3 regions of the Halomonas sp. ND22Bw genome follow, and region 3 is predicted to be linked to each of the others. Evidence: riboswitches for the same ligand, from Rfam matches in the RefSeq annotation. Region 3 holds a riboswitch; each other region holds the start of a gene.
The links. A riboswitch is a leader RNA that binds a small molecule or an ion and turns the genes downstream of it on or off. The one in region 3 is predicted to bind thiamine pyrophosphate.
Positions count from the first base shown of each region.

Region 1 (4,199 bases), on a different contig from region 3:
GCAGCATGGCGCGGCTGGCCGACTTGCCGACGCCGTCCACCACCGGGGCGGAATGGCGGCGGCGGGGATCCTGTGGCGTGTCACTCATGGCGCGGCTCCTCCGTCAGGTCGGGATGACCTTCAGAGGGTGGCCGTCATCCGCCGGCCTGGCAACCGTTCAGGCCGTGCGCCGCACCGCGGCCGGGCGCCACCAGGCCACCAGCAGCGCCACCGCGCTGGAGGCCACGAGCGCGCCGAGGAAGGGTGGCAGGGTCGGCACCCCACCGGGGAAGCTCGCCGCCAGCAGGCCGTCGAGGGCACTGCCCGAGGCGACCCAGCCCGGCAGCACCGCACCGGCCAGCCCGGCGAGGCCGCCGGCCAGCGCCGCCACGGCGCTCATCCGCGCCCACAGCCCCAGCAACACCGGCACCACGATGGCCGCGCACAGCAGATCGGCGATCAGGAACAGTCGCAGCACCGAAAGCCCCTGAAGGGCGATCGCCACCACCGGCACCATCAGCGCCACGGTGACCCACCGCGACGCCCTGAGCGACAGGCCGCGACGGCCGCTGCCGGCCACCACCAGCGAGGCGATGCCGTTCTGCAGGGTGTCGACGCTGGAGGCCACCAGCGTCACCGCCAGCACCAGCGCCGGCAGCGCCAGCCAGCCCGGCGCCTCGGCGAGCAGCGCGAAGAACGGGATCGGCGGCTCGCCCAGCGACACGCCGGCCATGGCGGCCAGCATGCCGAGGCCGCCGACCACCGCCACCACCAGCACGGTGATGCCGCCGCCCAGCCAGGCGCCGCGCCCCAGCGCCCGGTCGTCCCGGGCCGCCCACACCCGCTGCCAGTAGCCCTGGTGGAAGAGGTTGGCCGCGGTCACCGCGATCACCAGCGTCAACGCCACGGACAGCGCATCGCCGGCGGGAATCGACGGCAGCGCGGCCTCGGCCGGCAGCTCGGGCAGCCGGGCCAGCGCCACGCCGCCCACCACCAGCAGCAGGGCCAGCAGCAGCCAGGCCTGCCAGCGATCGGTGGCCAGGCTCGCGCGCAGCCCGCCCAGCGCGGTGTAGAGCAGGGTCGCCACCGCCACGCCGACCACCACCAGCGCCACCGGCACGTCCGACAGCAGCCCGGTGATGGCGCCGATGGCAGTCAGCTCGGCGGCCAGGAAGCAGCCCATGTACAGCACCGAGACCAGCGCCACCCAGCGGCGGATGCCGGCGCCGAAGCAGGCCTCGGCGTACTCGCCGATGCTGCGCCCCTGCGGCAGGCGACGGCGGATGGCCGGGCCGAAGGCGCCGAGCACGAGAAACGGCAGCGCCGAGCCGATGGCATAGCCGGCCAGGCCCAGCGGGCCGACGAAGGCGCCGATCTCGGGCGGCGCGAAGAGGATCCAGGCGCCCATGCCGGAGGCCAGGAAGGAGAGCCCCAGGGTCGGGGCCGACTGGGAGTTGCGGGCGGTGACGTAGTCGTCGAGCGGGCCGTCGGCCCGGCGGGCACGCAGGCCCAGAACGGTGAAACACAGAAGCGCCGCGCCAAGCACGGCTGACGTCAGATAAGGCATGTCGCACTTCCTCCGCCGGTGTGAACCGGATCAGGTTCCAGGGTCAGCGACGCACGCTCTCTCAGCCCCGCCGATGCCGGCGGGACTCCCCTGGCGACAGTGAATGGATTGTAGTGGCGATCCTCAAGACAGGGCCAACATGGCCGATATCCGGATTGCCACGCCAGCATGACACATCCTTCCCGCCATTCGAACAACCAGCCCGGACCCCGCCATGCCGTTTACCGAAGCCAAGGAACACGCCCCCGGTTGCCTGCACCGGATCTTCGCCGAGCCCTACGCCGCCTTCGACAACGGCGTCCCCGAGCGCCAGCTGCACCTGCGCATCGCCCTCCAGGCGCTGCTGGAGGCGCCGATGCGCGAAGGGCGACTGACGCTCAGGGTGATCCACGGCTGGGAGAACGGCGGCTGCGCCCCCGAAGACCTGCGACATGGCGACCATGCGCTGGGCATGACGGCCGACCTGCGTGCGATCGCCGAGCGCTACCAGCAGGCGCTGGACCGTCTCGCCCCACTGCCGGGCGAGGCCGACAGCCTGCTCGCCGAGCCGCTGGCCGGTGCCATCGCCAGCGCCGAGGCCGACGGCCTCGAGGTCGACTCAGAGACTCGAGACAACCCGGCCCGCTGGCCGGCGTTTCCCCGCGGTCTGTCGCTCTATACCTTCTTCAAGGTCTATCACCGCCTGACCTACGGCGAGGACGAGGCCTACCGCTCGATCCGCTGCAATACGCCCGAGGGCAGCCGCGAGATCCACGAATTCCATCTGGAGGAAGGCGAATTCGCCATCGTTCGCCCCGCCGACGACGAACCCGGCGAGTGCGTGCTGGTGCTGCACGTGGGCCAGCTGGAACCGCTGAGCGAGCTGCTGGAGATGGCCCATATCCGCCCCTAGGCGATACCGTAGCGGGGCCTCAGGAGAATGCAGAAGCTTCCATGGAAGGGTCAGGATCGCCGGAGGCGTCATTGATCTTTAGCGCTTCGGAGGTGACCAGCGGCCCCCTACTCACCGCTGCCGTTCAAGGCAACAGCAGCTTGGCGGTGAGGTTGAGGGTGTCCGAGGCGCTCACCCCCTCGTCGTAGAAGTTGTGCTCATAGCTGGCCGTGAACTGCACCGGATACTCCTGAATCCTCACCAGCTTGTTGAGCGCAACGCCCAGGGGCAGGCTCACCCAATCATGCTGCTCCCAGTCATAGGTGATCGACATGTCGGAGGCCCCCGCCGACCAGCCATTCCCGAGGCTGTAGTTCACGATCGGCTGCACGATCGAGATATTCACGTCGCGGTAGTCGTCGTCTCCCGCCACCGTGAACACGTTCTGATTGAACAGCCCCCATATCCCCGAGGGTTGGCTGGCCACGAAGCCCACGGCGGGACCGAGCCCCCATTTCTCGGCGCTCAGGCCGTCTTCCCCGGTCGGCAACAGCGCGACCGCACCAACGCCGAATCGCCCCCATGAGCGGTCGAAGGTCACCAGGTCGAAGAGGGTCATGTCGGACCAGCCGCTCGAGTCATTCGGCGAGTCGGTCACGTAAGGCGCGGTGAGTCGGAAGATGTTGCTGGAGTCGCCCAGCGAGAACGGAATGGCGGCGCGGAACTGCATGCGGTTTCCGTCCTCGTCGTCGAGGTTGTGGTACCGGTAGGTGTAGAAGTCCTGCAGCTGGAAGGCCATGACGGAGGCCGTCGGATCGTTGGCTTCCGAGCCCAGGCCATCTTGCTGAGCGCTGGCGATCCCCGGGGAAAACATGGCAAAGAAGGTGGCGATCATCAGTGCATTTCGTGCAAGCATCCGTGACTCCCTGGGCTACGGTTTTCCTTCCCCACGCCCGGATAGGCATGCCCACAGCAGGCAGGCGCGTTTCATGTCCGCAGACGTGGCACCCGTGATGCCCCACGGATGGCCCGCAGGCGCACCTGCAGAGCCAAAGCCGAAGGAAACTCGCGAGGGGGGAAATCTCCCCCGGCCCCAGCAACGCTTACTGCCGCGAGACCCTGATGCGCACGGGGTCACCCGCCTCGCCGGCGAAGGGATCAACGTGCTCCGTACTGGTGAACAGCAGCTCGCCGTCGTGAACGATCCGTGCCCGCAGTCCGTAAGTCATGCGCTCGTCGATGGCCTGAGGGTCATAGACAAGCCGGAACGGATAGGGAGGCTGGGCGCCCTCGACGGTGTAGGTGTAGTCGGTGAGCACGGTGGCGGGTGCATCCGCGCGCGACTGATCCTCGAGGGTCACGATGACCTCGGCTCCCGGTGGCAGCGCCATGCGCTCGCGATACCACACCTCGCCGCTGATGACCCGCATCAGGGAGTTGTCCGGCTGCTGCATCGACGACTCTCCCGTCCTCTGTGGCTGACTGCATGCCGCCAGCAACAGGACGAGAGTGCCAATCATCCAGGGGCCGATCACTGCCGCGATTCCGTTTTTCGATCTCATTGATGACTCCTTCATGTACCAGGGCGAGGAAAAGACCCGACACCGCTGGCCGCGTCAGCCCGAACAGGCTCGTGACGCCAAGGCGGCTTCATTCCAGTTCGATACCACCTCAAGGTAGCAAGGTTTCGGCGTCCCGGTAGGGCGAGCGGGGAAACCGGCATGACACGGATCATGGAATCCCTCGCCGGCGCAGAACCGGCGCCCGGTCAACACGCGCCCA
Region 1 is NZ_PXWD01000004.1:202,610-206,808, reverse strand. Features, by position in the region: gene ilvD (dihydroxy-acid dehydratase) at 1-88, opposite strand, end outside; gene CVH10_RS07990 (sodium:solute symporter) at 158-1,546, opposite strand; TPP riboswitch at 1,536-1,648, opposite strand; gene CVH10_RS07985 (hypothetical protein) at 1,761-2,438, shown strand; gene CVH10_RS07980 (hypothetical protein) at 2,563-3,312, opposite strand; gene CVH10_RS07975 (YbaY family lipoprotein) at 3,521-3,871, opposite strand; gene CVH10_RS25605 (hypothetical protein) at 3,927-4,097, shown strand.
Region 1: another riboswitch for thiamine pyrophosphate. It lies ahead of CVH10_RS07990 (sodium:solute symporter); the one in region 3 lies ahead of tenA (thiaminase II).

Region 2 (4,199 bases), on a different contig from region 3:
CGCCCTGCGCGACGAGGAGCCCTTCGATGCCGTCATCCTCGACCTGGGCCTGCCCCGGCTCGACGGCATCGACCTGCTCACGCGGCTGCGCCGCGGCGGCCATCGCGTGCCGGTGCTGGTGCTGACCGCCCGCGACGGCATCGAGCAGCGCATCCAGGGCCTGGATGCCGGGGCCGACGACTACCTGACCAAACCCTTCGAGGTCGACGAGCTCAAGGCACGGCTGCGCGCCCTGCTGCGCCGCAGCCAGGGCCTGGTCAGCAGCGAGCTGCGCCACCGCGGCGTGGTGCTCGACCCGGAGAACCGCCGCGTCACCTACCAGGGCCAGCCGGTCACGCTGTCGCGCCGCGAGTTCACCCTGCTGCAGGAATTCCTCAGCCACCCCGGCCACGCCTTCACCCGCGACACCCTGGCCCGCCTGCTCTACGGCTGGGACGAGGACGTGGAGAGCAACGCCATCGAGGTCCACGTTCACCACCTGCGCAGGAAGCTGGCCCCGGAGCTGATCCGCACCCTGCGCGGCATCGGCTACATCATGGACAAGGCCCCGGCGGACGAGGCCCCCGGGAACAGGATCCCATGAGCTCCATCCGCCGCCGCACCCTGGGCATCGCGCTGCTGGTGGTCGCGCTGTGCATGCTGGCGATCGGCGTGACCAGCTATCGCGACGCCGCCCGCGAAGTGGCGGCGCTATTCGACGCCCGCCTGGCCCAGCAGGCCCGGCTGATGGAAGGCCTGGTGCGCACGCCGCTGCCCGAGGCCCGGCGCGAGGCGCTGCTGGCGAGCCTCGACGACGCCCTGCGCCGCAACACGCCGGGCACCGACGGCGGCCACCGCTACGAAGGCGAGGTGGCCTTCCAGGTCTGGCGCGACGAGCTGCTGCTGCTGCGCTCCGCCGGCGCGCCGACCGCGCCGTTCACCGAGCGTCGTGCCGGCTACGGCGACGCGACCCTGGACGGACGCGAGTGGCGCGTCTTCGTCCTCGGCGACGACGACCTGCGGGTGCTGGTCGGCGAGCGCGGCGACGTGCGCGGCGAGCTGGTCCGGGGCATCGCCCTGCGCACCCTGGTACCGGACCTCGTGGGCCTGCCGGCACTGGCGGTGCTGCTGTGGTGGGCGATCGGCTGGGGGCTGCGGCCGCTGTCACGGCTGGCCGCCCAGATCGAAGCCCGCGACCCCCAGCGCCTGAACCCGCTGCCCGACGACCCACTGCCCCGCGAGCTGGCCACCATCGTCGGCGCCCTCAACGGCCTGCTGGCGCGGATCCGCACCCTGCGGGCCCGCGAGAAACGCTTCATCGCCGATGCCGCCCACGAGCTGCGCACCCCGCTGACGGTGCTCGACCTGCACGCCCAGAACGCCCTGGCCACCGAGGATCCGGCGGATCGGCGCGAGGCGCTGACCCTGTTGCGCGACGGCCTGGCCCGCGCCACCCGGCTGGTCGGCCAGCTGCTGACCCTGGCACGCCTGGACCCGGAGCAGGAAGGCGCCCCGGATCAGCGCATCGACCTGCTGCACGAGGTGCGCGAGTCGCTGGCCGAGCTGATGCCGCTGGCCACCGACCACGACCAGAGCCTGCACCTGGAGGCCGACGAGGGGGCCGACTGGGCGCTGACCACCGAGCCCGGCGCCGTCACCACCCTGATCAAGAACCTGGTCGGCAACGCCATCCGTCACTCCCCCGCCGGCAGCCGCATCGACGTGGCACTGACGGCGGAAGAGCGAGCGCTGGTGCTGCGGGTGGACGACAGCGGGCCCGGCATCCCCGAGGACGGCCGCCAGCAGGCGCTGGCGCGCTTCCACCGCGGCGGTGCGGGGGCCGGGGCCGGCCTCGGGCTGTCCATCGTCGACCGTCTGGTACAGCGCCACGGCGGCCGCCTGACGCTGGGCGACGCCCCCGGTGGCGGGCTGCGCGTGAGCGTGCGGCTGCCCCGCGCCTGACACGGCATCGTCATGTCGCTCCCTTAGCGTTGGTGTAAGCCGACTTTAAGCCAACGCCGTTACGGTGGTGGGCTGGATCGCCCAACGACAACCGGAAAGGAGACATCGACATGCACGCCATGCCCCCGACCTCTCTCGACGCCGCCCTGCGCCGCCCCCTGTGGCTGGCCCTGGGCGGCGTGCTGCTGCTCGTCGTCGAATGGCTGATCAGCCCCTGGGGCGTGGGCAGCCTGCCACTGGCGCTGGTCGCCCTGGCCGCCGGCGCCGCCTTGCTGCTTCGCCCCCTGAACGCGGCGCTGCGCCTCGAACCCGAGGAGGAAGGCAACGGCATGACCGCCGATCTCCAGACCGTCTCCCAGGCCAGCCTGCTGACCCTGGCCGTGCTCCAGCTGGCCGCCTGAGGCGACGCCCGCCGGCTTTACATGCTCCGGGCGAAGAGGGATAGTGAGGCCCGACGACAGGGGCGCCGGGGCGATGATCCGCCGCGGCTGAGAGGCACCCTCACCACCTGACCCGGATAATGCCGGCGGAGGGAGTCGTGCCGGCTCCCTGCGCGGCCGCGCCTCCCGTCGCCAGGAGGCCCGATGCATTCCCTCGATCCCGCGCCGCATCTGGCGCGCGTGCGCCGCACCACCCCGCTGGTTCACAACATCACCAACCACGTGGCGATGAACTTCATGGCCAACGCGCTGCTGGCGCTGGGCGCCTCGCCCGCCATGGTCCACGCCCGCGAGGAAGCCGCCGAGTTCGCCGGCCTGGCCACCGCCCTGACGCTGAACATCGGCACCCTCTCGCCCCACTGGCTCGACGCCATGGACGCCGCCGCCCGCGCCGCCAATGACGCCGGCACGCCCTGGGTGCTCGACCCGGTGGCGGTGGGCGCCACCCGCTTTCGTCGCCAGGCCGGCGCCCGGCTGCTGGCGCTGGGGCCGACCGCGATCCGCGGCAACGCCTCGGAGATCTTGGCGCTGGCCCGACAGGGCGGCGGCGGGCGCGGCGTGGACAGCACCGACAGCGCCGACAGCGCCGAGCGCGCCGCCGTGGCGCTGGCCCGCGAGCATGCCACCGTGGTGGCGGTCACCGGCGAGGTCGACCTGGTCACCGACGGCCGACGCCTGGCGCGGGTCTCCGGCGGCCATGCGCTGATGCCTCGCGTCACCACCATGGGCTGCGCCCTGACCGGCGTGGTCGGCGCCTTCCTGGCCGGCGCCGAGGACCCGTTCGCGGCCACCGTGGCGGCGCTGACCGCCTACGCCGCGGCCGGGGAGCTCGCCGCCGAGACCGCCGCCGGCCCCGGCAGCTTCGCCGTGGCCTTCCTCGACGCCCTCTACGGCCTCGCCCCCGACACCCTCGCCACGCCGCTGGCCGACCGTATCCACCTGGAGCTCACCGATGCGCCTTGATCTGTCCCTCTACCTGGTCACCGACCCCGAGCTGTGCGCCGACCACGGCGTGGAGCAGACCGTGCGGGACGCGGTACGCGGCGGCGTCAGCCTCGTCCAGCTGCGCGACAAGCACGCCGCCGACGCCGAGCTGATCCCGCTGGCCCGGCGCCTGAAGGCCGCCCTGGCCGGCAGCGGCGTGCCGTTGATCATCAACGACCGCCTCGAGGTCGCGCTGGCCAGTCGGGCCGACGGCCTGCACATCGGCCAGGACGACGGCGAGGTCGCCGATGCCCGTGCCGCGCTGGGCCCGGACGCCATCCTCGGCCTCTCGGTGCAGACCCACGAACAGCTGGCACGGCTGGACGCCGGGCGCCTCGACTACCTGGGCCTCGGCCCGGTGTTCGCCACGGCCACCAAGCAGGACCATGCCGCGCCGCTGGGCTTCGGAGGCCTCGCCGCGCTGGCCGCCGCCAGCCCGCTGCCCACGGTGGCGATCGGCGGGCTCAAGGTCGAGCACGTCGAGGCGGTACGCCATGCCGGCGCCGATGGCCTGGCGGTGGTCTCGGCGATCTGTGGCACCCCGGACCCGGAGGCCGCCGCCCGCGCCTTCCCGCCCTTCCACCGCTGACGCCTGGACGGCCATCCCCGAACGCAGGCGGCCCCGCGCGAAAGAGCGCGGGGCCGCCGGGTCGCCGATGCGACCTGCGTCACAGGGAAGGCCGCCGGTTCAGCGCGACGCGCCGCTCCTGATAGGCGATGGCCAGGCCGCTGGCGATGATCAGGCTGCCGCCGGCGAACACCCAGGGATCCGGCATCTCGCCCCAGAAGCCCCAGCCCAGCAGGGTCGCCCACAGCAGCGCCGTGTAGTCGAAG
Region 2 is NZ_PXWD01000003.1:24,863-29,061, forward strand. Features, by position in the region: gene CVH10_RS05230 (response regulator transcription factor) at 1-583, shown strand, start outside; gene CVH10_RS05235 (ATP-binding protein) at 580-1,941, shown strand; gene CVH10_RS05240 (hypothetical protein) at 2,052-2,342, shown strand; TPP riboswitch at 2,391-2,493, shown strand; gene thiM (hydroxyethylthiazole kinase) at 2,526-3,344, shown strand; gene thiE (thiamine phosphate synthase) at 3,334-3,954, shown strand; gene CVH10_RS05255 (DMT family transporter) at 4,034-4,199, opposite strand, start outside.
Region 2: another riboswitch for thiamine pyrophosphate. It lies ahead of thiM (hydroxyethylthiazole kinase); the one in region 3 lies ahead of tenA (thiaminase II).

Region 3 (4,199 bases):
GCCCTGGCCGGCTCGCCCCGGCCGCCCGACGACGCCCGCTCGCGCACCGCCCTGGTGATGCCGATCCACAACGAGGACGTCGAGCGGGTCGCCGCGGGTCTGGAGGCGACCTGCCGGGACCTGCCGCCGATCACCGAGCGCCGGCACATCGAGGCCTTCGTGCTCAGCGACAGCACCGACGAGGCCGTGGTGGCCGAGGAGAAGGCCGTCATGGCGGCGCTGCAGCGGCGGCTGTCCGGCCATTGCCGGCTGCACTACCGCCATCGCGACAGCAACGCCGGCCGCAAGGCCGGCAACCTCGGCGACTTCTGCCAACGCTGGGGGCAGCGCTACGACTTCATGCTGGTGCTCGACGCCGACAGCGTGATGAGCGGCGATACCGTGCATGAGCTGATCGCCCAGATGGAGGCCAATCCGCGCCTCGGGCTGCTGCAGACGGTGCCGATTCCCGTGCGCCAGGACAGCCTCTTCGGGCGCGCCAACCAGTTCGCGGCGGCGGTCTACTCGCCGATGCTGGCCGCCGGGCTGAGCTTCTGGCAGTCCGACGCCGCCAACTACTTCGGCCACAACGCCATCCTGCGCGTGGCGCCCTTCATCCGGCATGCCGGCCTGCCCGAGCTGCCCGGACGCCCACCGCTGGGCGGCGACATCCTCAGCCACGACTTCGTCGAGGCCGCGCTGCTGCGGCGCGCCGGCTGGGAGGTGCGCATGCGCACCGACCTCGGCGGCAGCTTCGAGGAGATGCCGAGCCATATCCTCGACTACGCCAAGCGCGACCGCCGCTGGGTCCAGGGCAACCTGCAGCACCTGCGCCTGCTGGGCGCCGGCGGCCTGCACATGGTCAGCCGGGTGCACTTCCTGTGCGGCGCTCTGGCCTACCTGTCGTCGCTGATCTGGCTGGCGATCCTCGCGGTCAGCACCGCCGATGCCCTGCTGCGCGCCCTGATCGCGCCCAACTTCTTCACCTCCGACGCCCAGCTGTTCCCGGACTGGCCGATCGCCCCACCCAACCTGATCATGCCGCTGCTCGGCGGCACCCTGGCGATGCTGCTGACGCCCAAGCTGCTGGGCGTAGTGCTGGCCCTGTGCCGAGCGCCGTCCCGCTACGGCGGGCGCGGCAGGCTGGTCGCCAGCGCCCTGCTGGAGGCGCTGTTCGCGATGCTGATCGCGCCGCTGATGATGGTCTTCCACAGCCGCTTCGTGATCGAGGTCTTCAGCGGCCTCACCGTGGCCTGGAACCCGCAGTCGCGCGAGGGGCGCGCCCTGCCCTGGCGCGAGGCGCTGCGTCACACCTGGCCGGGCAGCCTGGTCGGCCTCTGCTGGGCGGGCGTGACCTGGTGGGCCACGCCGACCTTCTTCTGGTGGCTGACGCCGGTATGGCTAGGGCTGATGCTAGCCGCGCCGCTGGTGCGCTGGAGCAGCAGCCTGACGATCGGGCATGGCCTGCGCCGGCGCGGCCTGCTGCTGGTGCCCGGCGAGACCGCCCCGCCGGCGGTGCTCGAGGCCGAGCCGGCGCCGCTGGATCTCGAGGCGGCCGGCGATCCCGCCGCACCGCCGGCCGAGCGGCCCTGCGAGATGCCGATCCAGTCCTTCGGCGGCGACTGGGCGCGGACGTCGAGCGCCGAGGCGAGCGCCGTCCAGGGCAAGTGATCGTCGCGGCGTCCGGGATGACGACAGGAGTGATGACAAGGGGGATGAGAGGGGTGTTCGTCGCCCGCCAAGCTGCTAGACTCGGCCCATTCGCTTGACGGGGTGCCGGTGGAACCGGCTGAGATGGCGCAGGTTCACGCTCGACGACGTTCGAGACAGAACCCAGCGCTGGTCCCGTGGAACCTGATCCGGGTGGGTGTGGCACGCGCCGCACGTGAACCGGCGTAGGGAATCAGGCGGCGGGCCGGCGCGCCCTCCTTGTGCCCCGGCTCTCCCTTCCCGCTTCCGCTACGCCCGTGCGCCCCCCCGGCATCCGCTCTCATCGGAATCGGAGGCAAGATGGGCCGTCGCTTCAGTGATCTCACCGCCGCCTGCCAGGCCGACTGGCGCGCCTACACCGAGCACGACTTCGTCCGCGCCCTGGGCGCCGGCACGCTCGAGGCGGACTCCTTCCGCCACTACCTGCAGCAGGACTACCTGTTCCTGATCCACTTCGCCCGCGCCTACGCCCTGGCCGCCTACAAGAGCCGCGACCTGGACGAGCTACGCCAGGCCTTCGACGGCCTGAAGACCATCCTCGACGTCGAGCTGGACCTGCACCGCGGCTTCTGCCGCGACTGGGGCATCGGCGAGGACGACCTGGCGGCGCTGCCCGAGGCCCGCGCCACCCTGGCCTACACCCGCTTCGTGCTCGACGCCGGCAGCCGCGGCGACCTGCTCGACCTGCGCGTGGCGCTGGCCCCCTGCCTGGTGGGCTACGGCGAGATCGCCAACTGGCTTCAGGCCCAGCCGTTCACCGTGCGCGGCGACGCCAACCCCTATGACGCCTGGATCGCCATGTATCAGGGCGACGAGTTCCAGCAGGCGATGCACGCCGAGATCGCCTGGCTGGACGCGCGGCTCAGTGAGGTGACGCCGGCGCGCTTCGACCAGCTGGCGCGACTGTTCCGCGACGCCACCCGGCTGGAGATCGACTTCTGGCAGATGGGCCTGGATCGCGCGGACTGATTTAGCGGCAAGCTGGCCGTTGAGACAGGAATCGCCGGGGAAGGCCTCCGAGGAGGCGCTGTGAATACTTCCCTGTACGCTACCGACGCCATCCCTGGCGTAGGACCTCCTCTTCGGCCTTCCCCGGCTCTGCGGCGAGCCCGGACCAAACAGACAACATGATGCAATAAGGCCCGCCACCACAGCGGGCACACCACGCTTGACGGGGTGCCGTTGAAGACGGCTGAGATCATGCGGCGCGAGGCGCCCAAGCATGGATCCCGTTGAACCTGAACTGGCTAGGACCAGCGTAGGGATCAAGCGACACGCGGCGGCGCCTCGGCGCCGGCCGCCCCTGTCCTCCCCGACGGTCCTCCCTGACGAACCATTCAAGCCAAGGGAGCACGACCATGAGCAAGACCGCCCATTTCCTCAACGAGAGCGCCCGCGTCGACGACGCCGCCGTGGCCCCGCTGCCGGGCTCGCGCAAGGTCTTCGTCGAGGGCTCACGACCCGATATCCGCGTGCCCTTCCGCGAGATCGGCCTGTCGCCGACCAAGACCTCCGGCGCAGATGAAGAAAACCCGCCACTGCTGGTCTACGACACTTCCGGCCCCTACACCGACCCCGAGGCCAACATCGACCTGCGCCGCGGCCTGCCCGAGCTGCGCCGCGCCTGGATCGAGGCCCGCGACGACACCGAGTTCCTCGACGGCCCGACCTCGGAGTACGGCCGGCGCCGCGCCAACGACCCGATGCTCGCCCCGCTGCGCTTCGAGCTGACCCGCACGCCCCGCCGGGCCAAGGCAGGGAAGAACGTCACCCAGCTGCACTATGCGCGCCAGGGCATCATCACCCCCGAGATGGAATTCATCGCCATTCGGGAAAACCAGAAGCGTCAGACGATGGGCAGCGAGGAGGTCGAGCGCCTCCTCGGCCACCAGCATCCGGGCGAGGCCTTCGGCGCCCGCCTGCCCGAGGAGATCACGCCTGAGTTCGTGCGCGACGAGGTGGCCGCGGGTCGCGCCATCATCCCCAACAACATCAACCACCCGGAATCCGAGCCGATGATCATCGGCCGCAACTTCCTGGTGAAGATCAACGGCAACCTCGGCAACTCGGCGGTCACCTCGTCCATCGAGGACGAGGTCGACAAGATGACCTGGGGCATCCGCTGGGGCGCCGACACCATCATGGACCTGTCCACCGGGGAGAACATCCACGAGACCCGCGAGTGGATCATCCGCAACGCCCCGGTGCCGATCGGCACCGTGCCGATCTACCAGGCGCTGGAGAAGGTCAACGGCGTGGCCGAGGACCTGACCTGGGAGGTGTTCCGCGACACCCTGATCGAGCAGGCCGAGCAAGGCGTCGACTACTTCACCATCCACGCCGGCGTGCTGCTGCGCTACGTGCCGCTCACCGCCAGACGCACCACCGGCATCGTCTCCCGCGGCGGCTCGATCATGGCCAAGTGGTGCCTCTACCACCACCGCGAAAGCTTTCTCTACGAGCACTTCGAGGAGATCTGCGAGATCTGCAAGCGCTACGACGTCGCCTTC
Region 3 is NZ_PXWD01000005.1:173,564-177,762, forward strand. Features, by position in the region: gene mdoH (glucans biosynthesis glucosyltransferase MdoH) at 1-1,650, shown strand, start outside; TPP riboswitch at 1,739-1,899, shown strand; gene tenA (thiaminase II) at 1,990-2,658, shown strand; TPP riboswitch at 2,852-2,971, shown strand; gene thiC (phosphomethylpyrimidine synthase ThiC) at 3,048-4,199, shown strand, end outside.